3 regions of the Lysinibacillus sp. NPDC058147 genome follow, and region 2 is predicted to be linked to each of the others. Evidence: a T-box and tRNA genes for the amino acid it is inferred to sense, from the RefSeq annotation. Region 2 holds a T-box; the other regions hold tRNA genes.
The links. The T-box of region 2 lies ahead of argS (arginine--tRNA ligase). A T-box ahead of a tRNA ligase gene usually reads a tRNA of that ligase, here a tRNA-Arg.
Positions count from the first base shown of each region.

Region 1: it encodes a tRNA-Arg, which carries the amino acid that the T-box ahead of argS (arginine--tRNA ligase) is inferred to sense. The anticodon was not compared.
Region 3: it encodes a tRNA-Arg, which carries the amino acid that the T-box ahead of argS (arginine--tRNA ligase) is inferred to sense. The anticodon was not compared.

Region 1 is NZ_JBHVUJ010000005.1:133,554-143,673, reverse strand. It holds gene ACFVT8_RS16170 (aminotransferase-like domain-containing protein) at 1-141, shown strand, start outside; gene ACFVT8_RS16165 (S9 family peptidase) at 222-2,498, opposite strand; gene ACFVT8_RS16160 (TPM domain-containing protein) at 2,688-3,446, opposite strand; gene ACFVT8_RS16155 (LemA family protein) at 3,446-4,027, opposite strand; gene ACFVT8_RS16150 (spore coat protein) at 4,206-4,814, shown strand; gene ACFVT8_RS16145 (amino acid ABC transporter ATP-binding protein) at 4,881-5,603, opposite strand; gene ACFVT8_RS16140 (amino acid ABC transporter permease) at 5,600-6,304, opposite strand; gene ACFVT8_RS16135 (basic amino acid ABC transporter substrate-binding protein) at 6,545-7,339, opposite strand; tRNA gene ACFVT8_RS16130 (tRNA-Arg) at 7,842-7,916, opposite strand; gene clpP (ATP-dependent Clp endopeptidase proteolytic subunit ClpP) at 8,657-9,238, shown strand; gene ACFVT8_RS16120 (hypothetical protein) at 9,281-9,757, shown strand; gene ACFVT8_RS16115 (HPr family phosphocarrier protein) at 9,953-10,120, opposite strand, start outside.
Region 2 is NZ_JBHVUJ010000002.1:399,525-409,644, reverse strand. It holds gene ACFVT8_RS07360 (MFS transporter) at 1-213, shown strand, start outside; gene ACFVT8_RS07355 (ABC-F family ATP-binding cassette domain-containing protein) at 332-1,936, opposite strand; gene ACFVT8_RS07350 (excalibur calcium-binding domain-containing protein) at 2,623-3,477, shown strand; T-box leader at 4,043-4,263, shown strand; gene argS (arginine--tRNA ligase) at 4,309-5,988, shown strand; gene ACFVT8_RS07340 (MFS transporter) at 6,160-7,332, shown strand; gene ACFVT8_RS07335 (alpha/beta fold hydrolase) at 7,452-8,444, opposite strand; gene ACFVT8_RS07330 (MarR family winged helix-turn-helix transcriptional regulator) at 8,448-8,996, opposite strand; gene ACFVT8_RS07325 (TcaA NTF2-like domain-containing protein) at 9,407-10,120, shown strand, end outside.
Region 3 is NZ_JBHVUJ010000001.1:284,593-294,712, reverse strand. It holds gene ACFVT8_RS01415 (SH3 domain-containing protein) at 294-1,829, opposite strand; gene ACFVT8_RS01410 (hypothetical protein) at 1,801-2,112, opposite strand; gene ACFVT8_RS01405 (hypothetical protein) at 2,122-2,484, opposite strand; tRNA gene ACFVT8_RS01400 (tRNA-Arg) at 2,650-2,723, opposite strand; partial or broken gene ACFVT8_RS01395 (SDR family oxidoreductase) at 2,972-3,598, shown strand; gene ACFVT8_RS01390 (hypothetical protein) at 3,880-4,545, shown strand; gene ACFVT8_RS01385 (YqjF family protein) at 4,548-5,246, opposite strand; gene ACFVT8_RS01380 (DUF2639 domain-containing protein) at 5,308-5,481, opposite strand; partial or broken gene ACFVT8_RS01375 (hypothetical protein) at 6,224-6,455, shown strand; gene ACFVT8_RS01370 (DinB family protein) at 6,513-6,983, shown strand; gene ACFVT8_RS01365 (IS110 family RNA-guided transposase) at 7,132-8,367, opposite strand; gene ACFVT8_RS01360 (CPBP family intramembrane glutamic endopeptidase) at 8,708-9,526, shown strand; gene ACFVT8_RS01355 (magnetosome magnetite crystal formation protein family) at 9,853-10,120, shown strand, end outside.

The sequences.
Region 1 (10,120 bases), on a different contig from region 2:
AAAAAGGAAAACATGATTCGATTAAGCGTTTCTCAAGTGAATGAGCATCAAATTCATGCCGGAGTAGATAAACTGACTCAGTGTATCACAATTATTGATAATAAAAATGATATATATCGAAATAGTTTTCAGCTCTTATAATAACTCTTCATCCAAATATGTCTTGACTGTACAACTAGAAAAAACTGTGCAAGATACTTCCTGCACAGTCTTCTTTCTTATTATTTTTTGAGATGGCTATCTAAGAATTTGAGCATTGCATTGTAGAATTCGATTTTGTTTTCTTCATTATGGAAACCGTGGCCTTCATTATCCTTCACCATGTATTCCACATCAACGCCTCTAGCACGTAATGCTTCAACGATTTGATCAGATTCAGCCTTATTTACACGTGGATCATTTGCACCTTGAGCTACAAATAATGGTGTTTTAATTTTATCCACATGGAAGACAGGTGAAACGGCTGTTAATAGCTCTTTATCCTTCTCTGGATCGCCTACACGCTTATAGAGTTGGTTACGTAATGTGTCCCAATACGGAGGGATTGAATTTAAAAATGTAAAGATGTTGGATACACCTACATAGTCCACTGCTGCAGCATATAAATCTGGGGTATACGTAATTCCTGCTAAAGTTGCATACCCTCCAAATGATGCACCGTAAATTCCGATGCGTTTAGAGTCAGCTATACCTTGGTCGATTGCCCATTGTACACCATCTGTAATATCATCTTGTATTTTTAGACCCCATTGTTTATAACCAGCCTCTAAAAACTCTTTTCCATAGCCAGTTGAAGTACGGAAATTCACTTGTAGTACTGCATAACCGCGGTTTGCTAGTAACTGTACTTCTGGGTTAAAGCCCCATGCATCGCGGAACCATGGACCACCGTGTGGATTGACGATAAGTGGCAGATTTTTTGCCTCTTTATTTTTCGGTAAAGTTAAATAACCGTTAATTGTTAGTCCGTCTTGACTTTTATATGAAATTGGGTGCATTTCTGCAAGCTCTTCTTGTTTTAACCAAGGGCTTAATGTTGCCATTTCTGTCATTTCATCTGTTGTTGAATCGTAGTAATAGTATTTTCCATAAACAGTGTCACTAGAAACGCTGACAATGAATTTTGTCATTTCTTTATTGTAATCATTAATGCCTAATTCACTTTCATCGACACCTAATTTGTTCTGAATTTTACGGAATAGTTTTTCAAAGTCCTCGTCAAAGAATTGATAATGAGTCTTGTCTGATACATATGCACCGTACAATACTTTATCTTTCTCAGCACTATATAATACACTCGAAACATCTACTTCTGAATTGGACATAATTACTTCTTCTTTACCTTCTAAATCATATTTAACTACTTCTACTTTGTCTCTTCCTTTATTAGATTTTGCTAAAATATGTTTATTGTCTTTAGTAAAACCAAGTGGCGTTACTTCATCCCCTTCTTCCATTTCAATGAATGGCTTGAATTCATCTTTCTCTGAATCTCGATATAGGACAGTGCCTACTACTCCATCTGAAGCAACTGCCATACGTACATTTCCATCACGATCTGCTATCCAGCTCGTAATGTTACCTGGGTTTTTCGCAACATGTGTAGTTTTACCAGTCTTTAGGTTAAGCTTGTAGACATCAAAGACTTTTGCATCTTCTTTATTCATCATAATAAGGATTTCGTCTTTAACGCCTTTTAAGCTACTTAATAATCCTACTGTTACATTTGGATAAGGTGTTAAATCCTTTTCCTCATTACCATTAAATGTTGTTGAATAAATGTGGAAGTTTTCATCGCCACCTTTATCCTTTAAATATAGTAAATTATCATCTTTCCAGAAGAATCCCCCGATATCACGATCCGTTGAATTGGATACACGTACTGGCTCGCTGTCGTCATTCATTTTTTTTACGAAAACGTTTGAGCGATTTTCCCATGCTGCGGCATAAGTAATGTAATTGCCATCTGGTGAAAGTTCATAGCCGAAGCTTCCTGGGCTTTTCATGAAATCTTCTACGGAAATCTCTTTCACACCTTGATTATCGGTTAGACCATTTTTCACATTTTTAGCATTGTTTAAAATTTTGACTGCATCTTGTTTAGAAATTGCTTCACTAGCTGAAAGACCGTTAAATAAACCAAGCTTATTTGCTTTTTCTTGATACTCAGCAAGTGTTGTTTCTTTTTCCTCTTTATTTAAAGCTCTTACTAAAATACGTGACGCTTCATCACGTTTAATATTCACACTTAAATCTTTTAATTCTTCGCCTTTTACCCATTGATCAATGATTTGCTGACGCATTGTATCTGATCCATGTTGATATGTTAGAGCTGTTACAGTTAAATCTAGAAACTCCTTAGCAGATAGTCGTTCCTCTTTTACTTCTACTTGACTGCTAGTTTCATTAGCAGCACGCACTTCCTGCATAGATACAGGAATGACAGCAGATGTCGTTAAAATAACCGCTAATGAAGCTGATAAAAACCTTCTTTTCAAATTAATTCCTCCTTATATCAGTACGCGTTATATCGTTAGTCGATACAATTGAATTATAACAATTTTATCCTTATTGTCAATAATTGATAATAATTAAATAAAATTACCTTTTAATCCAATAAAAAAATGAACTGCAATGAGTTCACTTTTTAAATATCATCTACAATTGCATCTGGATTCTGAAAGAAGTTAAAATTTCCGACTCGCACCTCCACCAGCAGATGAGCCGCCTCCGAATCCTCCAAAGCCGCCGCCCCTAGAGCCGCCACCGAAACCACCCGGAAAACCACCACGTCCGCCACGTCTACCAGAACGAGGACCGCCTCCTCTACCATTAGAAATAAATGTATAAACAATAAGTACTATAATAGCGATTAAAACAATCATCCACGTTGGCATTTTTTCATTGTCAGCTGTATTTTTAGGCATCTCTCCATTCCAATTGTACTCCTTCGCTACAGTTTGAAATACTTCAGTGTACGTAGCTTTAAATGCCTTATCAATATCTCCAGCACTTGCATTTGGATAAAATGCTGAATCTAAAATGCGCCCCAATTTGCCATCAGGTAATGCTCCTTCGAGACCTTGACCTACAGCAATGACGACATCATTATTGCCATCGCCTTGCCCGAACGTTGCCAAAATTAAAACACCATTATTTTTTTTTGCATCGCCAATGCCCCATGAACGAATCATTTTGGTTGCATACATTTTTGGTTCTTCTCCGTTAATATTATCTACGGTTACGACCATAATTTCGGCTCCTGTACCTTTGTCTAGCTGCTCCGAATAATTATTAAGCTCTTCTTTCATAGATGAAGATAAAACATTAGCAAAATCATGAATATACGTATTTTTCATCGGTGTCGGCATTGCGGCATCTGCCATTCTTATAGATAAAATAAACATGATACCAACAATAGTAAGTTGGGTTATCAACCGTTTCATTATTGTTTACCTGAACTGCCAAAATCTATAGATGGTGCCTTTTCAGTACCCGCAGCTGCTTTAAAGTATTCTTTCTGCTCAAAACCAAACATCCCTGCAATTAAATTGCCCGGGAAACGTTTGACTGTTTTATTAAAAGCCTGCACTTCATTGTTGTAGTCTTCTCGAGCAACAGCTAAGCGATTTTCTGTTCCAGCTAATTCATCCATTAGTTGACGGAAATTTGCATCTGCCTTTAAATTCGGATAATTTTCTACGACTACTAGCAATCGACTAAGTGCTCCGTTCAATGCATCATTGGCAACTGCTTGTTCCTTTGGACTGTGTGCACTTCCCATTTGCGCTCGTGCCTCTGTAATGCTAGCGATCACTTCTTTCTCATGGTTGGCATATCCTTTTACTGATTCTACCAAGTTCGGAATCAAATCGTAGCGACGTTGTAGCTGATTTTCAACCTGAGCCCATTTCGAAACAACGCTTTCCTCAGCAGTTACAAGGCTATTGTATTTTGGAATAAATAGTAAGGCCAATACAACTAAAATAATAACGATAATTCCTATAGGTCCAAATATTTTTTTCAATTTTTTAACCTCCTACGCTTTCTTTATAGTGATAATCCTTTCTTTTTCTTACCACTAATGTGCAGTAAAAAAATATCTCTATTCTACATATATGCAAGTGCATTAATACCGTATGAAATTTTTCTAACGTGCCATACTTAATACTGTAACAAACTATGATATTTAGGAGGCGCTTTTTTTGACTCAATCGTTTCATAACGAATCATCAAACCAATTCAACCAACAACAAAGCCCAAATCATGGTGGACATGAGCAAATGGACTTGCATGAAACAATCGGTGCCATCATTGCTTGTATGGATCAATCCATTGTTTTACGTCCACAGGTTAAGGATCAAGAGTTGCTTAGCATTTTGGATCGCCAATATAATTTCACATTAGGTATGTATAACACTATTGTGGAATCTTATAACACAGGTCATGATCCATCTGTTCCTACAGGTCGCTATCAAATGGAGACAGGAAATAATTTTAAGTACGGGATAAATCCTGGCCAACCTAAAAAGCCGATGCAAAATGCAAGCGAGCTCAGCGATGAATGTATTTCTGGCTTCTTACTTGGCGCTCAAAAAGGTCTGGCAAAAGGTATGACTGCAGCTGCAACAGAAACTACAAACCCTGTTGTCCGACGTGTTGTTGCAGATAGTATTCCCAACTGCATTGAAATGGCATACGAATTATCTATTTACCAAAATATGCATGGCTATTATCAAGTACCTCAATTTTCTCAGCAGGATATGCAAACAATGCTTAATGCATACAGCACTACAACAAATCCCCTTCATTAATGATAAAAAACAAGAGCAGTCCCATATGTGGTTCAATATCACAAAGGGCTGCTCTTATTTAATGACCTATAAAACTTTTCCTAAAAATGCTTTTGTTCGTTCATTTTGCGGATTACCAAAGATATCCTGAGGGGTTCCCTCTTCGACAATATATCCACCATCCATAAAGACCACACGATCTCCAACTTCACGGGCAAAGCCCATTTCATGTGTTACTACTATCATGGTCATACCTTCAGCCGCTAAGTTTTTCATTACATCTAAAACTTCTTTTACCATTTCTGGGTCTAATGCCGAAGTAGGCTCATCAAATAAAATAGCTTTTGGTTTCATCGCTAAAGCACGTGCAATGGCAACGCGTTGTTGCTGACCACCAGAAAGCTGCTCTGGATAGTTATAAGCCTTACTATCGAGACCGACTTTTTTCAACAGCTCATGACCAAGTGCTTCTGCTTCTGTCTTGCTCATTTTTCGAATTTGCATCGGAGCCATCGTGACATTATCTATGACTGTCATATGCGGGAATAAATTAAATTGTTGAAATACCATGCCTACTTCTGCTCGAATAGCATTAATATTTGTTTTAGACTCGTTAATCTTCACATTCTCAATATAAATTGCACCATCTGTTACTTCTTCTAGCATATTGATGCAACGTAAAAATGTACTTTTGCCTGAGCCTGATGGCCCAATAACACAGACAACTTGCTTTTCCTGTATTTCATAATCAATGCCCTTCAGCACTTCTAGTTTGCCAAAATATTTGTGTAAATTCTCAATTTTAATCATCGTGCTTCCCGCCCTTCTGCCTTACGAGGGACATAGCTATTACTAAGTCGTTTTTCAATAAACGCAACAATCTTCGTTACTCCATACGTTAAAATTAAATAGAGTAACGCTGCAACTATATATGGTTCCCAAAAACGGTAGCTAGCTCCGGCCACGATCTTACTTGCATATAAAATATCCGGTGCCGCAATAACAGTTACTAAAGATGAGTCTTTTAATAAAGCAATAAATTCATTCCCTAACGGCGGAATCATACGTCTAAAAGCTTGTGGCAAAATAACTTTTCGCATCGCTTGGTTATGTGTTAAGCCAAGAGAACGCGCTGCCTCCATTTGCCCTTTAGCTATACTTTGAATACCCGCACGGAAAATTTCTGCATTATATGCCGCACAGTTTAAAATAAGTGCCGTAATCCCGGACACCAAGTAACCTAATGAATGTCCAAAAATGGACGGTATCACCGCTAAATGAATCAATAATATTTGTACGAGCATTGGAGTGCCACGGAATAAATCTACATATAGTTTACATGGCCAATAAACCCATTTTCTCGTTGATAATTTTCCAAGTCCTAAAAATAGTCCTAAAAGAATTCCGCCAAAATAACCACTAAGTGTTAAAATTAGCGTCACACCAATACCCCGTATAAACATATCTCGGTAGTTCCAGACTATGTCCCAGCGTAAGTCAAAGATGTCCATCCGAAAACCCCACTTCCCCTTTAAAAATTAAATGGGAGCTGCCTAAAAATTAAGAAAACTAGCATATTTGTAAATAGTAAAAATCCGCATCAGTGTGCTCCTGTCGCAAAATCAGTTTTATCACCCTGATGGGTCTCGTCCTCTTTTTTCACGTAGGAGAGTCTACGCGGATTTTCACCTTATATTAATATATGAAATTTCTTTATTTATTTTAGGACAGCCCCATCATGTAGTCGCTTATTACTTAAGTTCTTTACCTGTAATTTCTTTATATTTACCGTTCTCTTTTATTTTTTTCAGACCTTCATTTAATTTGTTTAAAAGTTCTGTATTTCCTTTCTGAACCATAAATCCATAGTATTCTTTTTCAAATGCATCATCTTCGATTACTTTAAGCTTCTCTGTTGGATGAGCTTTAATATATTCATAAACTACCGCATTATCACCAATCGTAGCATCCACGTTACCATTCAGCATTTCTTTGATAGCAACCGGCTGATTTTCAAACGCCATAATATTTGGACTTGAATCACCTTGTAGCTTTTTCGCAGCTTCATGACCAGTAGCATTAATTTGTACTGAAATCTTTTTATCCTTTAAATCAGCTAATGATTTAATCTTGGAATTTTCTTTTACAACGATTAATAATTGAGATTCATAATACGGCTCTGTAAAGTCAAACGTTTCCTTACGCTTATCATTAATAGAGATCCCTGCTGCACCGATATCTGTTTCCCCATTTTTAACAGTTTGGAAGACAGGCTCCCAGCCAATATTTTGCCACTCCACTTTAAAGTCCATTTCATCTGCAATCGCCTGCAAAATATCAAAATCCAATCCTACAATATTTCCTTTATCGTCAAGCGATTCGAACGGTGCAAATGTCGCTTCTGTTCCTACCTTATAAACTTTCTTACCATTTCCATCTTCAGATGGCGCGCTACCGGACGATGTCTTGTCTTTTGCGCCACAACCCGCTAGAACTAGCACAAATGCTGCTACGACTACCAGTAACATAGATAAACTTCTTTTCATAGCTACTCCCCCTAATTCAATTATTTCCCGAAAATAATTAATATTTTTATTTATTCGGAAATATTAGACTATTAGGTCAATTATAGTGACATTATTCTCTTTAGACAATAACATTTTGCATAAAAGTAATTGTTTTTTCATAAAAATTTATCCCATTTGGTTTATCTAGAATAAAACGGTATTTTAAAAAGAAAATAGCACCAATTATGAATATTTATACATTCACAATCGATGCTAAAGGGTTTTTTTGCAAAAAAAAAAAGAATCCCCTCAGATAGGATTCTTTTTTCCGACTAGTATAACTAGTCTTCACGTACGGTATGTTCACTAAAAAATAATTTGGAGTTGTTGCTTTTTTGAAGGTTTGAAAGGAACAAATGTGGGAATAATTCCTACTAGGCAAGATTCCCATTATTTACCCTCTCTTTTCCCCACTAAGCAGGCTGCTAAACTACTTATTAGGAGAATTGAGTTTAAAAAGTATATCAAATAATCAGTAAAATGGCGCCCTCGGAGGGAATCGAACCCCCAGTGCAAGAACCGGAATCTTACGTGTTATCCATTACACCACGAGGGCAATTGAACACAAAAAAAAAGTACTCACCCTAGGCTTTACGAAAAGCATGATGTAGATAACCCTCATTTGAAGCATACCTGACAAAATAGTGTACTGTACTTTAACTTATGTGACCTTATCAATTATACAAACGTATTGCCCATAATTCAACTATAGAATGCAAAACAATTTAACTTTTTTTTTCTGCACTCAGCAAGCGTCAAAATACCTACAGAAATATGATAATACTCCAGCAATGTCACGGATTTGAATTGTGCGGACATTCCGCAAAAACTAGACGCGCAAGAGTGAAGTTTCAGCGTCATTCTTTTTTTGCGTGAATAAGAACGTCTGCGGCAAAATGTTTTCTGGGCGAAAGCGACGTGGCAGCATCAAACGTTTTCTGGGCGAAAGCGAAGCGGCAGCACCAAACGTTTTCTGGGCGAAAGTGACGCGGCAGCATCAAACGTTTTCTGGGCGAAAGCGACGCGGCAGCACCAAATGTTTTCTGGGCGAAAGTGACGTGGCAGCATCAAACGTTTTCTGAGCGAAAGTGACGTGGCAGCATCAAACGTTTTCTGGGCGAAAGCGACGCGGCAGCTACAATTACGTCAGGGCAAAATGGATTTAATTTATTTCACTTTAACAGGGTTAATATTTGACCTTCCCTGACTATAATGTGTATGATAAGGTTACAGCTGAAATACAAAGGAAGTTTTCAGCAAAAGTAATCGAATTTAGTTTTTTAAGGAGGATTTAACATGAATTTAATTCCTACAGTTATTGAACAAACAAGTCGTGGTGAACGTGCATATGACATCTATTCACGACTACTAAAAGACCGTATTATCCTATTAGGAAGCGCAATTGACGACAACGTTGCTAACTCAATTGTTGCTCAACTTCTATTCCTACAAGCAGAAGATCCAGACAAAGATATCTTTCTTTACATTAACTCACCAGGTGGATCTATCACTGCTGGTATGGCAATTTATGACACAATGCAAATTATCAAACCACAAGTACAAACAATTTGTATTGGAATGGCAGCATCTATGGGTGCTTTCCTACTTGCTGCTGGTGAACCTGGTAAACGTTTCGCATTACCGAATGCTGAAGTAATGATTCACCAACCTCTTGGCGGTGCACAAGGTCAGGCAACTGAAATCGAAATCGCTGCAAAACGTATTTTATTCTTACGTGAAAAATTAAATGGTATTTTATCAGAACGCACTGGTCAACCACTTGAAGTCATTGCAAGAGATACAGACCGCGATAACTTCATGACTGCTGAGCGTGCAAAAGAATACGGCTTAATCGACCAAATTATGGATCGTAAATAATAAATTAAAGGCATCCCAGATTTATTTCTGAGATGTCTTTTTTTGTTCGACATCAAATTTATGTATGGTTTGATGGGGCTATTCTTTACTTTGAATGGTTCTATCCACGTTTTGGGTGGGGCTATCCACGTTTTTGGCTCCTCTATCCATCATTTTGGCGTTTCTATCCACAACCTTGGCTTTTCTTTCCGTCACTTCGACTATTCTTTCCGTCGCTCTGGCTCTTTTTTCCGCCGCTGCGACTCTTCCTTCCGTCGCAGACTTTTCTTTCCGTCGCTTCGACTCTTTCTTCCGCCGCTTCGACTCTTCCTTCCGTCGCTCCGACTCTTCCTTCCGTCGCAGGCTTTTCTTTCCGTCACTTCGACTATTCTTTCCGTCGCTCTGGCTCTTTTTTCCGCCGCTGCGACTCTTCCTTCCGTCGCTCTGACTCTTCTTTCCGTCGTTTTAGCTCTTCTATCCATCATTTTGATGGTTCTATCCACGATTTCGGTTACTCTATCCATCATTTTGGCGTTTTAATCCACGTTTTTGGCTCCTCTATCCATGTTTCGCTTTTATATCCATCATTTTGGCTTTTCTATCCACGACCTTGGCTTTTTCTTTCCGTCGCTCCCTCCGCCCTTCTTCCAGGACCTATATATTCTGTGCAAAAGCGCAAAAAAACTGCCCAACATGTAAGTTTTACAGTTTGGACAGTCTTTGCATCATAGGTTTTTAATCTTCTTTTTCGATTAGTGTTGCTAATGCTGTAACCGCTTGCTCAGCATCGTTGCCATCGCCACTAAGTACGACCTCTGTTCCTTTTGCAATGGCTAAGCTCATAACGCCCATAATGGATTTAGCATTTACTTTTTTCTCATCTTTCTCAAGAAAGATATCGGC
Region 2 (10,120 bases):
CTATGGACATCTTTAGCAACAGAATATGGGGCATCACCATATTTATTTGGTGGATTAATGATGGCAGGGCTATTGTTATCACTGTTACTTGCAGTATTTTCACCAGATACACGGATGATCACTCAATATGAAGAAACTGTTGAGAATGTACAAGAAAATGAACGCTTGTCAGATGCTCAAGTGGAAGTGGCTATGACAACCTCGACAAAGTAATAATTTATTTGCAAAAATGAAGTGTATGAAAAAGCTACAAACGTTTTTCTTAATGAGTAAAGGCATATAAAAAAAAACAGGGTTTTCCTATTTGAATAGGAGAACCCTGTTTTGTTGATTAGTTTAAGCCTTGGCTATCTTTCCACTCTAGGAATTCATCATAAGTTAATAGTTTATCTAAAATTGTGCCGTCTTCACGGATTTCGATGACACGGTTCGCAATTGTTTGGATGAACTGATGGTCATGAGATGTGAAGAGCATAGCACCTTTGAAGCGCATAAGTCCTTCGTTTAGTGCTTGGATTGACTCAAGGTCAAGGTGGTTCGTTGGTTCGTCAAGTAAAATAACGTTTGCTGTTGCAAGCATCATTTTTGATAGCATACAACGAACTTTTTCGCCACCTGATAAAACTGAAGGAGATTTTTTCACTTCTTCACCAGAGAATAGCATACGACCTAAGAAGCCGCGTAAGAAGCTTTCTGTTTCATCATCAGGAGAATATTGGCGTAACCATTCCACTAATGATTTCTCTGAACCTTCGAAGTATTTATCGTGATCATTTTCAAAGTAGCTTTGAGATGTTGTTACGCCCCATTTGAATGTACCAGCATCTGCTTTTCTTTCGTCCATTAGAATATCAAGAAGAGCCGTTTTTGCCATTGGATTACCAAGTAAAATGATTTTATCTTCTTTGTTCATTGAAAAGCGAATATCTTTAAATAGTGTTTCGCCTTCATTGCTTGCTGAAAGGCCTTCCACTGTTAACACATCATTACCGATTTCACGTCCAGTTTGGAAGTTAATGAAAGGATATTTTCGGCTAGAAGGTTTAATATCATCAAGCTCGATTTTATCCAACATTTTTTTACGAGAAGTCGCTTGGCTTGATTTTGAAGCGTTCGCAGAGAAACGAGCAACGAATGCTTGTAGCTCTTTAATTTTTTCTTCTTTCTTCTTGTTTTGGTCTGCCATCATTTTTTGTGCTAATTGGCTAGACTCATACCAGAAGTCATAGTTACCAACATATAATTGGATTTTAGAGAAGTCTAAATCCGCAATATGCGTACACACTTTATTTAAGAAGTGACGGTCATGGGATACAACAATAACTGTATTTTCAAAGTTAATTAAGAATTCTTCTAACCATTGGATTGCTTTTAAGTCAAGGTGGTTGGTAGGCTCATCTAGTAATAGAACGTCTGGTTTACCAAATAGAGCTTGTGCTAATAATACTTTGACTTTGTCAGAACCTTCAAGGTCAGCCATTAGCATATAGTGAAGCTCGTCGCCAATTCCTAAACCGTTTAATAATGTTGCTGCTTCTGAGTCAGCTTCCCAACCATTTAGGTCAGCGAATTCACCTTCTAATTCAGCAGCACGCATGCCATCCTCATCAGAAAAGTCTTCTTTTGCGTAGATAGCGTCTTTTTCAGCTTTTACTTCCCAAAGACGTTTGTTACCCATAACAACTGTATCTAATACATTGAATTCATCATATTCAAAGTGGTTTTGTTTAAGGACTGATAAACGTTCGTCCTTACCCATTGATACGTGACCTTCTTGTGCTTCAATTTCACCAGAAAGAATTTTTAAAAATGTTGATTTACCAGCACCATTTGCTCCGATTAAACCGTAGCAATTCCCCGGTGTGAATTTTATATTTACGTCTTCAAATAGTTTACGATCGCCATAGCGAAGACCTACATTACTTACTTGAATCATGCAAGTTCCTCCTTTTTTCACAATGGCACTAGTATATCATGAAATATGTACCAGAGTCTATAAACATTATTAAATCAACGTTTGGTTATGTATTGTCAAAAGATTTGAGCGGGATAAGAGTGGGGATAATGTTAAAAAAAAGTGAATACATATACTTTTTTATGTATTTAATCGTCTCAATTGTAAAGAACAGGTTTTATGAAAGCCCTCTCTAGTGAAAGGGCTTTATTTCACTAAATTATTTTAAATCAAACTTGAGAAAAGTCTTCTATAATTAAAGTATCTCCTTCCATATCCAAATTGGCCGCTTAAGAACGATGGATGTAAGGTGACGGTTGATTTTTTTTGAATTCACCGTCATCTCATTACTAAGAACAATCACTGTTATTTCCTCGTCATTTAGCAGTGCATAATGACAGAAACCACTTGGATATCCTCCTGATTTGCCCCAATTTATTGTAAAATGTTTCTTTATTAACCAACTATAGGATTTTTTTATGTATAATAAATGTGAAGGAGGGGAATTTTAATAAAAGTCTGACTAAAATTGTAAATGGATTGGCTTGTGAAAAATAGCTGAGTTACTTCATTTCGAAATACATATAGTTGTAATTATAAGTATTTTTACATTATTTAAAGCAGACTTAAAAAGAAGATTACAAGTTTATAAATAATTGGAGGATAAAATGAGACTAAAAACAATCGCAGCATTATTCATTATGTTACTTTTAGCATTTAATTTAGAGGTAGCCGATGCGAGCACATTTAAAGAAGTAAAAGTTATTACAAGTTCATCAATAGAAGTATATGAAAAACCCGATGCGTCTTCGAAAATATTAGGAACTGTAAAAGAAGGAACATTTGTAACACAAATCAGCGAGGGACATAATGTTTCATTTTCACGTATATCCTATCTAAATAGTGATGGGAAAATAATAGAAGGCTATATAAAAGATGTTGCACTGGATGATGCTTTGTACGGTATTCAGATAGCTAGTTCTAAAAGTGGTTTGGTAGTGAAACAAACACCATCATTGAAGGGAAAAACAGTTGCGACTTTACAACATAAAATGGTTGTGAAAGACTTCGGTTCTGTTGGAAATGGATGGTCATTGGTTCAATATGGTAATGTCATTGGTTATGCGACTACAACTTTTATGAGTGAATCTAAACCAACAACTAAATATGTATTAACACAGGGTCTTGTTGTTAGAAATATCGCTAGTCCTTCTGGAGATAATGTCGGAGAACTTTTGAAAAACGATGAAGTTTTAGTTCATTCTACAATTGCTGGTTGGTCATTTGTAACAACTCCACTGTACGGAGGTTATGTAATAGATTCACATTTAACTTCTCAAAATCCGTTTGCTAAAACTAGTAATGGGTCAAGTAGCTCATCAAAACCTTCAAACGGAAGTAAGTCAAAATATAAAAATTGTACAGAGCTTCGTAAAGATTATCCAAATGGGGTAGGTAGCGATCACCCAGCTTATGAAAAAAAGCATGATCGTGATGGCGATGGATGGGCTTGTGAAAGATAGAAAAAGGTTGGGACATAACTGGTCAAAACCTTAAAAAGCGCGAGAAATCAATTTTAGAAACATTGATTTCTTGCGTTTTTCTGATGAATAATTTTTTATTCATTAAAAGTAAAATTTAAATGAAAATAACCTGCCATTTAATGGAATGGTCAATCAACTACTAAAACGAAGGCATAGAAAGCGTCACCATGAGATATATTCGCTTCCTTTTCATCCATTCATCAAACGCCATAAGAATAATAATAAACTCCAGGTTGTGTAGGTGCGGTAAATCGATTGTCTGTAACCATGACTTCAGTTTCCTCGTTATTACTTATTTGTACCACATGAAATTTATTCGGTCTTTTTTTACTTTTATTATCTTAAAACCATCGATTATTTGAAAATAACTTTAACACTAATCGAACGAAACAGTTAACTACTGCATATAATAATAAACTTCTGGTAATTAGTTAAGAGAGGAAGAAACTAAATAGTCATAAACAAGTTCAAGTGTTGCACTTTGATTTAGAAATAGACTATTGACTTAAAATGGTAGCTCATGTAAAATATTTTGAAATTACAGTTAAATTCGATGATAAAGAGAGTAGTTTATGGAGTTGCTGGAAAGCGAATTAGGGATGGTGTGAGCCTAATGCAGCAGCCATAAATGAAACGCACTTTGGAGAAGGTTCTCGAATTAATAGTAGAGAACATCGGGGAGTCACCTCGTTAACAATGGAAAGTGGTCATATTTATATGGCAACTAGAGTGGTACCACGGGATCATTATGCTCTCGTCTCTATATTTAGAGACGGGGGCTTTTTTTATGAATTGAGAGGAGGAAGGAGAATGAACATGCACACACAAATCGCTAAAAGCATTGCTGTAGCGTTAAATAACGAGTTGTCTGTCAATGACATTCAAAATTTACTAGAAAAACCGAAAAATTTGGACTTAGGGGATTTGGCATTTCCTTGCTTTACATTGGCAAAAAAATTAAGAAAATCTCCAAACAGTATCGCATCCGACCTAAAAAACAATTTAAGCAGTGATTTAATACAAGAAGTTCAAGTAGTAGGTGGATATGTCAATATATTTTACCATCAGCCAACGATTACTCAACAAGTGCTTAGTCAAATAATAAAAGAAGAAAATTTATATGGGACTCAACAGGCGTCAAAAGGGAATGTAGTTTTAGATTTTTCATCACCTAATATAGCGAAGCCTTTTTCCATGGGCCATTTACGTTCTACAGTAATCGGCAACGCTTTGGCCAACATTGCTGAGAAAAACGGCTATCAAGCAATCCGCATTAATCATTTAGGTGACTGGGGAACACAGTTTGGTAAGTTAATTGTTGCCTATCGAAAATGGGGAGATCAAAAAACGATTGAAGCTGCCCCAATAGAGGAACTGTTAAAAATTTATGTAAAGTTCCATGAAGAAGCGGAGCAGGATGAAACACTCAATGAACAGGCACGTAGCGCATTTAAAGCATTAGAAGACGGGGATGAAGAAGCGTTAGCTCTTTGGCAATGGTTTAGAGATGCATCACTCGAAGAATTCAAGACCATTTATCAACTGCTTGGGATTAACTTTGATTCATTCACTGGGGAAGCGTTCTACAATGACAAAATGGCTACTGTTGTTAAGGAGTTAGAAGAAAAAGAGCTGCTTTTGCATTCTGATGGTGCATATGTTGTTGAAATCGATAATATGCCACCATGCTTAATTACGAAAACAGACGGAGCTACGCTGTATGCTACACGTGATTTAGCAGCTGCTTTTTATCGTAATCAACAATATGACCCTAAAAAAATATTTTATGTTGTTGGGAATGAACAATCTCTTCATTTTAAACAACTATTTAACGTGATTGAGAAGATGGGATACGATTGGGCAAAAGACTTACAGCATGTGCCTTTTGGGATGATTCTAAAAGACGGTAAAAAAATGTCGACGCGTAAAGGGAAGATCGTTTTATTAGCGGATGTACTAAAAGAAGCGATTGCTACTGCGAAGCGAAATATCGAGGAAAAAAATCCAAATCTAGCGGATAAAGAGAACGTTGCACGTCAGGTTGGTGTAGGAGCGGTTATTTTTAATGATTTAAAAAATGATCGTCTTCATGATATTGAGTTTTCGATTGAGCATATGATGCATTTCGAAGGGGAAACAGGGCCTTATATTCAATATACGTTTGCACGTATCTCATCTCTATTGGAAAAAGCAAATGAACATAGTTACGAAGTAGCGTTTGAAGCATTAGGGGAGCAAGCATGGCCAGTTGTTTTATTACTGGAACAGTTTCCGAATGTAATTGCCAACGCTTTTGAGCAAGCAGATCCATCACAAATTGCTAAATATGCCTTACAATTAGCGCGACAATTTAATAAATATTATGCGCATAATAAAGTATTGGTCGATGATAACCAAAGAACATCACGATTAGCATTTTGTCGTTGTGTAGCCATTGTTTTAAAAGAATCGCTAACATTATTGGGCATTGCAGCGCCAAAAAAAATGTAAGTATCGTAAGTTGCATCCAGTCTTGATACTAGCTACATCTTTTCATTAATAATTGCCATTAAATTGACCGATACTAGAAAAAATGGTAAAAGGAAATAGTGAAAATTCAAAGATCTAACATATTTAGTCGAATTTTTAACCGTATCAATAGAGAGAAGGTTTTTAGAAAGTATGGAGAAAAAGCAATGGCGTGTTTCCATGGTACTTGTGGTTGTTAGTATTTTCTTCGTTGCGCTCAATATGCGTCCAGCAGTAACAGGAATAGGACCATTATTTAATGTACTTTTGGAATCACTCCATATATCAAATACTAAAATGAGCTTTTTAACATCTATTCCGGTGTTTTGTATGGGTCTCTTTGCACCATTTGCAGTACCTATACAAAGGAAGCTCGGAACAAAAACAGCTATTACGATATTAATAATGATCTTGGCGTTAGCAAATGGGCTACGCTTTTTAAAAGAAAGTTATGTACTACTTGTAGTCACAAGCTTTGCTGCGGGATTTGCCATTGCACTTATTGGGCCCATCTTAAATGCCTATATAAAGAAAAAATTCCCGACCCGTTTTACAACCGTGGTAGGTATTTATTCATTTGGAATAGGAACAGGGGCAACATTGAGTGCGGCACTAACCATAACATTTTATAATCATTTTCATGAGAGCTGGACGATGTCGCTTGGTAGTTGGGCAATACTTGCTATCATTGCACTTTGTATATGGTTACTAGCAATACAAAATCAAGAGCTACCAGAGACAGGTACATTGACAGAAAATGCAGCACGAAATCCTTGGAAAAATGGCCGTGCTTGGATCATTTTAATTTACTTTGGTATCCAAACATCTTTGTTCTTTTCAATAATGTCATGGCTAGTACCGATAGTACAGGCTAAAGGCTTTTCTCTTGGGATTGCAAGCTCTATGCTAACATTTATGTCTATTGTACAAATGATTGGGAATATTTTGGTTCCTATGCTAATGGAAAAATGGTTCAGTCGAATTGGTTGGCTCTTTTCTTTAGGGATCTTTGGAGTGATTGGATTTTTGCTGCTATGGTTAGGCTCAGGGACTTTATTATGGATTGCGGTATTCATAATAGGTATCGTATTAAGTGGCTTATTTCCAATTGGTTTATTGTTACCCTTGGATGAGGCAAGAAATGATGAGGAGGCAAATAGCTGGTCATCTATGGTGCTTTCAGGTGGCTTTATGATAAGCTCCATTATCCCTATACTGATAGGCTATTGCTATGATGTCACTGGAAACCATACATTTACTTATATGATTTTTATAATCTTAATGATTGGCATAATAGCTACTACAATTATGCTTAAGAAAAAATAATGTGGAGACATGCGCGGATACACGAGCATGTCTCTATTTCAAATCTACAACTATAAGAGACGAGAAAAGCCGATTTCACCTTGTATTTTAAAAATCGGCTTTTCTTTAGTTCTCATTTTTTATGATGAACTTTTATAAGATCTGGACGCTTCCTGCTCAATATTAAATATTTGCAATAATGCATCAGAAAACAAGTTGGTTTGGTCTATCATAATTCTATGTCCGGCATTTGGAATGATAAATAATATTTTATGAGGAGCATTAATTTTAGCAAAGTATTCTTCGGCAATAATGGAAGGGGCCTGCCAGTCATTTTCACCTAAAATATAATAAACTGGAACTTTATAATTTGAGGAGTCTGCCGTCAGGTCAAAGTCTTCTAAAAATTCATGTACCTTGCTGTTTGCTTTTAGTCCTTTTGAAAGTGAGAGAAGATCCGATAATTTAAAAATAGGGCTTTTTAAGGCAGTCATAAATATAGGAAGGTCACTCTTACCAGCTAATCCATATTTCCCTTGAAGTTTTCGGATTTTCCTACATTTTTTTAAAAACTCACGATCAAATTTTATTTTTTCTCCAGGATAAGCTCCTATAGCATCAAGCTTTTTTAGAGCTTTTATATCATTAGCTTTTACTACTTGTTCCTTCATTTTTTCATAAGCAACACGCTCATTTTCAAGAAAGGAGACAACTTGTGCAACGCCAATATAATAAGCAATGTCTTCAGGATATTTCTTAATAAATATACTTCCTAAAATAGAGCCCCAAGACCTTCCGAGTAAAACGATCTTTTCCTTATTATATTTCTGCTTTAAAAATTGAATAATTCCATATAAATCTTCTAGCATGACATCAATTGTAGGGTATTTATCGGGGTTTTTAGTAAGCGTTTTTCCAGCACCACGCTGATCCCAATGAACAATCGTAAAAATTTCTTCTAATTTATCTTGAAAAGAATGAGCAAAAAGAGATTCAACACTACCAGGACCACCATGTAAATAAAGTAATACTGGGTTATCATAATTAGTACCTGAATGAAATAAATAATGATTTACACCGTTAACCGAGACAAATTCTTCGATATTAATTAATTTCTCGGATTTATTTTTCATTTCTCATACTCCCTCTATTTGATTTCTTCGTCTTTCAAACTCCTTTAAAACTTGCAACTGAATGTCATTTTGGTTTTCATCCATTGTCAAGTTACTGTGCTCTTCAAAACCATCCTGTTCTTCGCCATCAAAACTATATAGCTTCTTTAATAGACCCCACATTGTCTCTAGCTCATTAGTAGAAAAATTTTTAAAAAGATCCGCTAAAAAATATGTCCCTTTTTCTCCTGCCTCTAGCGCAACTTGTTTGCCAAACTCAGTAATCGTAGTGTTGACCGCACGTTTATCATGCTGGCTAGGGGCAATTTCAACATATCCTTTGTTTTTCATCGTAGTGACTAGTTGTTTTACATTCTGTTTAGTCGTTCCTAGTTTTCTAGCGATATTGTTGAACGATGCTTGATCTTCAGGTAAATGGGCAATAGCTAAGATAACCATAAATTGTCTAGATGTTAATTTTTCTAAATATTGATCGGATTGTACTTGAATTTTATTGCCAACAGAAAAAAGGGCTGAATATATTTGTTGCATTAGAAATAAGTCTTGGTTCATAAAGATGTCCTTTCTTTTAGACAATACATTGTCTAAAATCATCATAACAAAATGGACAATATATTGTCTATAAAATTAATGAATGAGAAGACTTCTTTTTTAAATAACATTTTAACCGCAAATTATAAGTCATTTTTCATAGCAAACCTAAAAAAGAGTCGATTTTTATAGGTATAACGGATTGAGAAAAAGGCGAGGGCAATATTTTTATAACACTTAATCTTAAATAATATTATTATGTAAACTTGAAACGTATAGTAACCTTGTTTATTATAGTAAAGAAAGATGTTTAACTTGCATTCAGCATTGGTGATGAGAAGAATGCTGGCTTAGGTTTTGGCGGGTGTAAAAATATCCGCTGACATAGAGGAACTCAGGCTATGAACTTCACATCTTGTGAGAATACTTGAGTGACCAACATCGTGCCTTATGCAAAGGCAGATTTGATAGAAAGTTTTGGTGAACGTATGCGGAAAAAGATGCTCATTCTTGGAGCAACAGCTTTATTATTAACGGGCTGTGGAAATGAAACATTGGCAGAGGTGTTTCATTCTAAAAAGACCGATGTAAAATCGGAAAAATCTGTGACGAAGCAGCAAGAAAAAATTGTACCAGAAGTAAAAGTAGTTGGGGAAAACGGAATCGGTGCAGGGATTATTGTTAAAAAAGAGGACGCTAAGCTCTATATTGTGACAAATGGTGCCCTTGTATCTTCAAAACCAACTGCGCTCGTACAATTTAATAATGATAAACTTAAAGAAGCCGATGTGCACTTTATATCTACAGCTTATAATATGGCCATTTTAGAGGTACCGTATAACGCATCGGTAAAGGTGCCGACCGTCTATAACGGTGAATTAGACCAGTTAGCTGTTTATGTTGATAGCTTACCGCACATCATTAAAAAATATAGTGACAGAGTAGCTGCTTATTACATAGATGCAGATCAAAATACACTTATCGGAAGCCCCGTTCTAGAAGCAGAAAATGGTGAACTTGTAGGCATCTATTTTAAACGCAAGCAAAATGGTGGATCACAGCCATTTATATTGCCATTTAAAGAGATTGCTGAGTTATTGGATGAATGGATCGAGGGTAATATGAAGACAAGTGATCGACTAGCT
Region 3 (10,120 bases), on a different contig from region 2:
TTAAATTGGCTTTTAATCTAATGTGATTCATTCAAAATTTTATATACTGTTGCTCGGCCAATGCCATCACAAATTAATATAAAAGGGCTTGTGCGTAAAATTACACACAAGTCCTTTTGTTATGCTTTCTCAATCACTCCAGTAGCTTAACACAAGACTTTGTAGCTCCCATCAAGTAATCTGTGTCAATGAATTTAGTTATGAAAGGTTCGAGGAGTGTCAAGAAAGGATTTATTAAACATAAAAAAGAAAAGATGACTTTTATAGTCACCTTTTCACTTGTAAGTAGCAATTTAGTTATTGAATTTTTGTTCGTAACGGTGGAAGAATGCCACTGCGTGCGCTCTTGCTAGAGAATTATTTGGTTTAAACTCTTCATTTGTTTTAGTAGTTGTTAAACCATTATCACGAAGGAATTTAATAGCTTCTGACTGAGATACAGTCTTACCATAATGCATTGTAGCTAAGATACGAGCGAAGTTACCCCGTGTGATATCCTTCCCTGCAATGGCTTGTTTGGATGCTGTGTTTGCACCTAGGACTGGTAGAGAGTATTTTGTAGCCAGTTGGTAGTTTACGTCTCCATACCATGAAGTTTTAGCTATCGTTGAAGCTAGTTCTGATGGTTTGGAGTAACGAAATAGGATAGATAACATTTGGTTTTCCGTTAAGTTAGTGTACGGTTTAAGTAAGTTTTCGTACTTACCTGTTGATGGGTTTTTCACGTTTGGGTATCCACTGATGATACCGATGTTGACTGCCCACTTAAAATCCTCAGCCCAGTATTGGTTTGCATTGTAATCAGCAAACTTTGATACATCAACGTTGCCCGTTGTGGGCAGTGTTACTGGAGGTGTTGGTGTTGGCGTTGGTGTTGGCGTTGGTGTTGAAGCTGAGTAGTTTAAATAACTTGATGCTACATACCCCTTTGTCCCGTCACTTCTTTTCACAGGATACCAAACAAAATGGTTTTTCTTCGTTGATACTTCTTCATATTCAAAAGGACCCGTAATGGTAACAATTTCGCCTTCACGTAAAGTACCCATAGAAGGACTATCAATAGAAGGTCTTGTTCTAAATTTTACATTAGTTGTTGTTGCACTAACTTTTTGATTTGTTTCAAAAAAATACTTTGATTTATTTAATGGTAAATCAAAATCATAGTTCATCTCAGAAAATTTAATATTTTCCCTGCTGTTAGAGTCATATTGAAAATCTTCGCGTGAAAAAGGCAGCTCTGTTAAGTCTATTAATTCCAATTTCTCAATAATTTGGAGAATTCTTTCTTGATAGGCATTTGTATTTCTTACATCAGTTGCTTGGACAATTGGACTATTTACTGGCTTAGTACCGTTATAAGCCATGATAGCGAAGTACCAATGTTCCAGTACATCTCTTTCACCACCGTTGATGCTAGGTAAATCCTTCCGCTTAAACATATTATCTAGAGTCTCTACACCAGCTTGAATATTATAGACAATATCGCTTTTTAGTCTATCTTGATTGTAGCCTGCTTTATTTGTAATTTGCATAATGCCAATTCCCTTATCAGCTGTCACAATCGCTTCACCATTCATATCGAAATGACGCCAATTTCCACTTTCACCTTCCGCTATTGCCTTCACAATTTCAGGAGGAACATCATAATTCAGTGCTGTTTCGGTTAACAAACAGTTCATTGTGGAAAAATCAGGGTTTACTTTCGATGCCGAATTATAATCACATGTATTTGCAATATTATTAGCTAATACATTTTTATCTATATTTATAGATAGAGAGAGGGCACCAATGGCAATAACACTAATCAATGGTTTCAATATCTTTTTCATATCTGAATATTACACTTCCTTTCATATTATTTAAAGTTAAAAGATTCAGATATATGTTATCATAAACCCAATATTTGAGATAGGGGTAATAGTCAATGTTTCTTTCATTCAACAGTATAGATTGATAAATGGTAACTATAACATATATTGTAATATCGATTGTTGGATTTTTACCTTTTTGTGAAATAGGTAAGCTTCCTAAAGTCCATGGAAACAAGCCCAAGCCAAATCTATCAACTCTTACAGGCTCGTTAAAACAACCCTTTCTAATTTTAGCAACCAAAATACACTACTAGATGTATAATGGTTCAAGCTCAGCCAACCATTGATGAAACTTACCTAAGAATGATTTCAAAACCTTTAGACGTGTAAGCTTTGTTTGATTCACTACCTGCATACTATCAAGCGTGTCTACTGTGATTTCTTCCAAATAGGTAACCCCTGTACTTTTTGAGAAATTCATCAGAATTGTATTGTAATCTTTGATAGTTCGAGGACGATAACCGCTCACCTCCATTTGATTAACTATAGTTCCTAGTGCTTCTGGAAAAGACTTGTAGCGAGCTGTGACAATCTTTTCTTCTTTGATAGAAGAGGTAAGCTCCTTAGTTGTCAATGTGAAGTCTACATCAAATAATCCCGACTTTTTGGTCATAAAAAAATCTTCCATAAAATTGAATTGGAAGTTGATTTCAGTACTATATTCACGTAATTTTCAGGGTAATAAAAAAGGGATTCTGCATCAGTGACCGAAGCCCCGACCGAATCCCTAGTTTCTCACAAATCCAATTGTATCAATGGTTTGTGACTGCTTTATAGACGTCCCAGGAGGGATTCGAACCCCCGACCGACGGCTTAGAAGGCCGTTGCTCTATCCTGCTGAGCTACTGAGACATGATGTTATTTTTTATGTAGTCCATATAAGGACAATATTTATTATATGTGCTTTATATCATAATGTCAACATTAATTTAACTATGAAGGCAAGGTTTGCCTCAATATTAATATTATATGATTTCCTGTACCCCATTATGCCCTCCTCATCTCTATTTTTGCTAAAATAATGAAATGCAAAAAACTGGCGGAAGCTATCAGAGTAACTGGCAGTGCGCAAGGGATTAGCAAAGGTATTGTACTTGCGTATGCACGAAATGGCCAATGTTGTTATTGCTGATGTAAATAAAGTATTAGGGCTGCAATTAGAAAAAGATTTACTTGTGCAAGGATATTCTGTTCTTTTTGCTCAAACAGATGTTAAGAAAGAACAGGAAATAGATTCTTTAATGCCAAAAGCAGTAGAGCATTTTGATACTATCCATATTTTAATAAATAATGCGGGGAAATTTCAACATAAATCTCTTGTGCAAGCACAAAGCCGATTCCGACGCAATTATGCCGAGGCATAATTGATCGAGTGTCTTTTTGTGTTCAAGGGAGGCTGCAAAATTTATGCGAGCTAATGTCCATGATGGCTCAATCGTTTCTATGGCCTCTACACGTGCTAGATGTCTGAGCACCATACTGAAGCCTATGTAGCAACAAAATGCGGTATCGTTGCATTAACACATGCTTTAGCGCGTTCTTTAAGTCCAGATAATATAACGGTTAATTGTATTTCGCCTGGTTGGATTGAAACAGGTGATTATGAACAGCTCCGTAAAATTGATCACGAGCAGCATTTATCGGGGCGTGTAGGCGTATCTGAAGACACTGCACAGGCTTGCTTATATTTAACTTCATTCAGCAGGTGTCCAAAACCCGCTGAATGAAGTTAAAGCCTCCGGCGGATGTCACGGAATCGGAAAGGAGTTCTTTGTGCAAGCACAAAGTCGATTCTGGACACAATTATGCCAAGGCATAATTAATCTAGTCCCACAAAAAATTTCGTCATAGGCATTAATCTAACAGTTGATGGTGGGATGACTAAAAAAATGATGTATGAAGAATAGCCATATCCATATTTACTCCTTTCAATAAATTGTTCTTTCATATATGGAAATACATCAGAGTATTCTACATTAAGAAGAAAATTAGAAGGAGTGGAAATACATTGTACCCGTATTCAAATGTATTTTTCGCAAGTCCCTTAAGCACGCTCTATACAGGCTCTTACACAAACTATACTGCACCTGTTCGCCATTTTTTACGGCCGCAGAAAGATTATCGTCGCTGTATCAGTAAGGCTGAATCGGATTTTATGGCAATGAATCGAATATTATGGATGGAGCATGTCAATTGGACGAGGATGACGATTATAAGTATTGTCTTTGGCTTACCTGATTTGCCCTTTGTGCAAGAACGACTGTTACAAAATGCCACGGACTTAGGCAATTGTCTACGTCCATTTTACGGTGACCAGATTGCTGATCGTTACGCTGAGCTAATTAAAGAACATCTTCTTATTGCTGCGCAGTTAGTAACTGCAGCTGCCAAAGGAGATACAGCAACAGCGGATGCAAAGGAAAAGGAATGGTATCGGAATGCTGATGACATTGCAATATTTTTGAATCAAATTAATCCATACTTGAGTGTTGAGGAAGTACAAAAAATGTTCTACACACATTTAGCTTTAACAAAAAAAGAAGCCGTGACTATGATCCAGAAAAACTATCAAGAGGATATTCAAGTTTTTGATGACATTGAAGCAGAGGCACTTGCTATGTCGGATATGATTGCAAGCGCCATTGTAATGCAATTTGGTCATCTTTTTTATTAACGTTAATGGTTTTTTATGTTTTCCAAAATTGGTAAAAAAATTTTAGCCTCTTTACTCTTCGAATAATGAGCAATAGGTTGAATGCCTTGTATAGATTCCTTCACAAATGGAGCTAGTGTGTTGCTTTCAATGTTTATATGGACTCGTTGTAGCTGCCATGGCATATGATCTATATCTATGCGAACTAGAGAACTCTTCCACTTTGACCAAGAATGATAACGTTCCACTAACCATTTATCAAAGGTAGAACTGCTTATTTCACTGGCAATCGGTTGATAAGAAATTTTCAACCTTTCATCCAGTGAACCGTGATATAAACTTGTAAAAGAAAAATTGTTCTCTTTTTGTTTTAAAGCTATTTTTGAATGACGATATGATAAACTGCCCATTGTTGCTAGTTGTACAATAAAACGATTCGTAACATCTGAATTAAAGAAATAGACTCCTTTCATGCCGTTATATGTTACATATGTCCGGACATTAAGTTGCAAATGAAAACCTACTCCTGGTAATGGTGGTAGAAATCTTAGTCGTTGTCCTCTTACTTTAAAAAGGACAGCACTAAGCCAAGCGTTATTTTCATAGAGATCCAGTTGCAACTCTTGCGGAATGTACTGCTCTAAATCCTTAGGTGAAACTGGCCAATGTAGAAACAACACATCTTGCCATATTTGCGTTAAAATCCACTGTTTACTCCACATAAAATAACTCCTTTCTGTAGTTAAATTCTTTCCTACAAAGGAGCTATTCAAACGAAAATGGCTATTTTTGTTCTGAATCTAATGTTTCTTTTTCAACATATTGGTAATATAAATTGCGTAATTCGGATTCTTTATAATTGCCTAGATGACTTTTATATTGTGGATGCACCAAAATACCATGATCCCGAAGTTGCTTCACAAACCAACCTTTTGAATACTTATGCACTTTACACATTCCCTTCACTGCTATTCATAACATAGCGTATGCTCAGGAATTTATGTAGTGACTTTTTTTCAAAATAAAAAAAACGAAGAGTTTATTTATATAAGGGTATAGGCATAGAGGATAATTAGTCATATTAGAGGCTGATTACCCTCTTTTTATATGTATTCAATTGTAGAACAGCGAAGCTTATTAAACAATCGCGCCCTATTGTTGAAGATCATAAAATATAAAAAGTGACGTACTGCATACATACGTTGTAATGAAGTAAACTATATTATTAAAAGCACAAATGATGTTGTGCTGTTTGACTCTTCAATAGGAGTTGGATAATTACAGAATATTAGGTAGGAATTATTAAGAAAAGAAGGAGAGATACGATGTACGATCAAGTCGCGATTTTTATTTTTAGAGCCCTGTTAATTCTAACGGTTTTAGTTGTTGTGATTGGAGTCCCACTTGGGGATACACTGTTTAGAAAAAAATAAGACTGCATCCAAATGTTTTATTAAAAGTCAAGATTTTAAGTGATGCACTTAATGTATCAGCATCCTTTATACAATGTGTAACATTATAATAAGTTATTTTAAAGCTGAACAAAACACAAAAATTAGTTCAGCTTTTATTTGTGTTTAAAGGAATGATATGAAAGTATAATTTAAGATAGATGTTAAATTCTTCAACTAACGGCGCAGTTTAGTTGAACAAGAGATGCTATACTATACACATTATTACCAGTAAAGATGGTGAACTAATGGGACAAGTGCTAAAAGAAATGTTGTCTCCGAGTAATCAATATAAAGTTCAAATTATTAAGCGTAAGGATGGTCTTTTTACCACAGAGTTATATATGTGGCAGGGAGACTGGGATATGAGTATTGGAGTCCTATAAAAAAGGATTGTCTTTGATTGAGACGGAGAAAGGTGCAGTGACGTTAGCCATTGACCATTTAAGAGAATATTCTGGTGAGATTATCACTCCTTAATTACTTCACTAACGGTACAGTTTAGTTGAATAGGGGGTTGATGTAAAGGAGGATAAAATGAATATATATTGTAAGAGTGCATTACATCAAATTAAAGTCGCTGTAACGACAATTGTTGAAATGATAGAAAAGTTAACAGAAAATGACTTGCAAAAAAGGCCTACACCTAATAAGCAGTCCATAGGAGAGCTGTTAGAACATATTGCTATAATTTGTGAAGCTGATTCGCTTATTTCGGACGGGGCATCTCAAGACTCGATGAACAAATTTTATTCAAGTGTTTCATATAAAAGTCTAAATGGGATTAGAGAAGCATTGATAAAAAATCATCAATTTTTAGAAGATAAATTTATGAATTTCACAGAAGTCGAACTTCAAGTGGAAGTTACTTCTTTTTGGGGTGTTACATACTCACGATATGAATGGTTGTTAGAGATTGTAGCTCACATTTATCATCACAGAGGGCAATTACACTCTATGCTTATTCATTGTTATGGAATAGACCCAAAAGTTCCATTGTTTGAATAGAACTTTACTATTGAACTAAACCAGCTAATAGATTGTCAATAAAAATCTTTTAAATTATAAAACACTTCATGCTATACTAAAAAGCGCAACCCAAATAACCCTCCGAATTAAATTTGGAAGGTTTTTGTTGTATTTGAAAATGCTGTCACTACGTGGTTTCTTGGAATGGTGTTTTCGTTTTTAAAATCGCATAAATCCAATGTAAAAGCTTATTTGCACAAGCAATAATGGCTACTTTATATGGCTTTCCTTCCTCACGTTTTAAATCGTAGAAGGCTCGTAATCGCTTATTTCGTGCGATAGTTTCAGGTGTTGTTTTCTTTTTCCGACTATCTCGAATAGAACAACGAACAGCTGTATAAAGCATGTGGCGAAGCCTAGCCGAGCCGCGTTTAGTAATGTGATTTTTCGTGCCTTTAAAGCGACCTGATTCAAACACACTGGGATCTAGTCCTGCAAATGCTACTAACTTTTTCGGATGATTAAACCGATCAATTTCTCCGATTTCTGAAATAATCGTTGCAGCGATTTTTTCACCAATACCGGGAATTGATTGGAGTAATTCATATTCTTCAAGTTGTGCCGCTAACTCATCAATCTCACGCTCCAACGTAGAAAGTTGTTGGTGGTACACTTGAAGTAAATCAATATACATATTCAAGCTGACTAGAAGACTTTGATAAAGAGTTGATTGAAATGGATTGCGTTCTGCAGCTCCGATTAATTTTTCCGATCTTTCGAGTGCCCAATTAAACGAACGTGCTTTGCAATGTGTATCAATGAATTGTGCGATCTCTTCTACACCTGCTTCTTTGACTGATTCAGAAGTAGGGTAAGCTTGTAAAGTTTTTATGGAAATCTCAGCGTATAAATCGCCAAAAACTCCTTTGTACTCAGGGAATATTTGATCTAATACGGCTTGAAATTGAAGCTTTGTTTGAATCATAATTCCTGTCATATTTTCATGTTGCCTTGTTAGATGCCGAAGGTTTAATAACTGTACACCACGCTTTTTCTGAGGCGCTAAATCCTCTTTGTAATACAGTTCGCCTAAGTGATAAGCATCAATGGCATCTGTTTTGGTTTTTCGCAAGCTAGAACTTTTTGCTCGGTAAGATATCAGTGGATTTACGATAATGACCATGTATTCTCTTGCTTCTAAAAACTGTACAACTGGGGCATGATAGTGACCCGTTGATTCCAAAACAACAGGTGGCTTCATTCCTGTTTGACGCTCTAAATCTAATAAATAAGAGTGTAACTCTTCCAATCCATCCACCGTATGATCAACTTTCACGCTGCTTTTATAGGGCATTTTTTTATCCAAGAACATTTGAACCTGACTTTCACCTTTTGCGACATCCAGACCAACTACTGGATTCATAGTTTATCTCCTCCCAAGGTGGTATTGACCGGTAACCTCTATCTAGCTTGTTATTCATATCTTGCTTGTTATACGAGATCGTAATGTCCCAACCAGCCTAATCATGTGTTAACAAGTAGAGGGCGAACAGTTTAGTTGTCGGGATCAAGTCCCACGGGTGCTTCCGTTCGACCCCGGCTACTATCAATCTATAAATTGAATAAAAAATAGTCAACCAGATTACTCTGGCTGACCTTATAATACGAACGGGGTGCTTTAGTTGAACAAGAATTAAACAACCTTATTATTGATTTTTGTCTACAAACACATTTAAATGATTAAAATGTGAGGTGAAGAAATCGTGACACACAAAAAAATCACAGTACAATTTACGATGCTGACATTTTGCATAGCCTATCTTGTGTCAGGTGCTTTGATTGCCCTGGGGCAATTTGGTTATTCGGTTCACAATTGGGTTCACTCGTTACAGCAATTCGGAATGAATATCCCTTTTGCAATCTATATTTTGTCGCCCGCTATTGCTTCATATATCGTTCTGAAGAAAAATAACAAAATAGTAGGTTTCAAGGAATGGTTGAGAACTGTTTTTTATGCCAAAAATAGCATATCTCTCTATTTGTTCGTTGTTGCAGGACTTGCACTGTATTTTGTGATACATATTGCAGTTTCTGGCCACACGGAAATGGTGCTTCCATTTTATGCGTTCTTCCTTTCCCTGCCTGGTAATCTTATTATCGGTGGCTTAGAGGAAGCTGGCTGGATGTACATATTGCAGCCTGAGCTTGACAAAAAATACGGTTTTGTTTTGTCTTCTGTTTTAGTTGGAATCATTTGGATTTTATGGCATATCCCTCTCTTCTTCATTCCGGGGACGAATCACGGAGAGGGACTCGTTAACTTTTGGATGTTTGCAGTTCAACTCATTGCGTTTCGGTTTTTCAACGGGGCAATCTACAAAATATCAGGAAAAGGCCATGTGTTTATGTGCGTATTATTCCACACCATGTTCAATGCGACATCCCCCATCTTCGGCACCATGACTATGACTTGGGTAGGAACCATTGCCGCAAATGCTGTAATTGTTCTTGTTTCAATTGTAACTGTTGTGATATACGACAAAAAGAACAGCCCCACAGTATCTAACAGGGGCGCAAATTAACCTATATCTCCCCTTTCTGAAAGAAATGTGATAGCATCAATGTGTAAGATTGTGAAATGTTGTACTTAAAGTAACGGGTGCTTTTCTTGAAGATTGAGTTGCATATGCAGTTCTTTTTTCTTTATTGAACTAACGGTGCAGAATAATTTAATAAGCTACATTAATGATTCTCCAATGTAGAGATAGTATTACTAAAACTGTTAAATAAGGATTTTTAAATTAAATAAACTTTTGTACTTGAATCTCTAGTAGCGTCACCTTTTATGATGAATTTAGTTACCAAATTAAACGGTAGCCAATAATTTATGCCACTGGAGGTAGGACGATTGAAAAAGGAAAGTTTATTTAACAGAGTGCTAGCAAGTTTAATGCATTTATTCTCACTTTTATTAACTTTTATTTTACCAATTTTAGTATATTTGGTATCAAAGGGTAGGAATGATTATTTTGCCCATCACGCAAAAGAAGGGATGAATCTTCATTTTACTTTTTTTCCGATTTTACTAATATTAACTTTTGTATCTAAAAAAATAAATATGGTTTCTATTCTATCTTTTTCACTTATTATTCTAGAAACGATATTAATTTTAATTG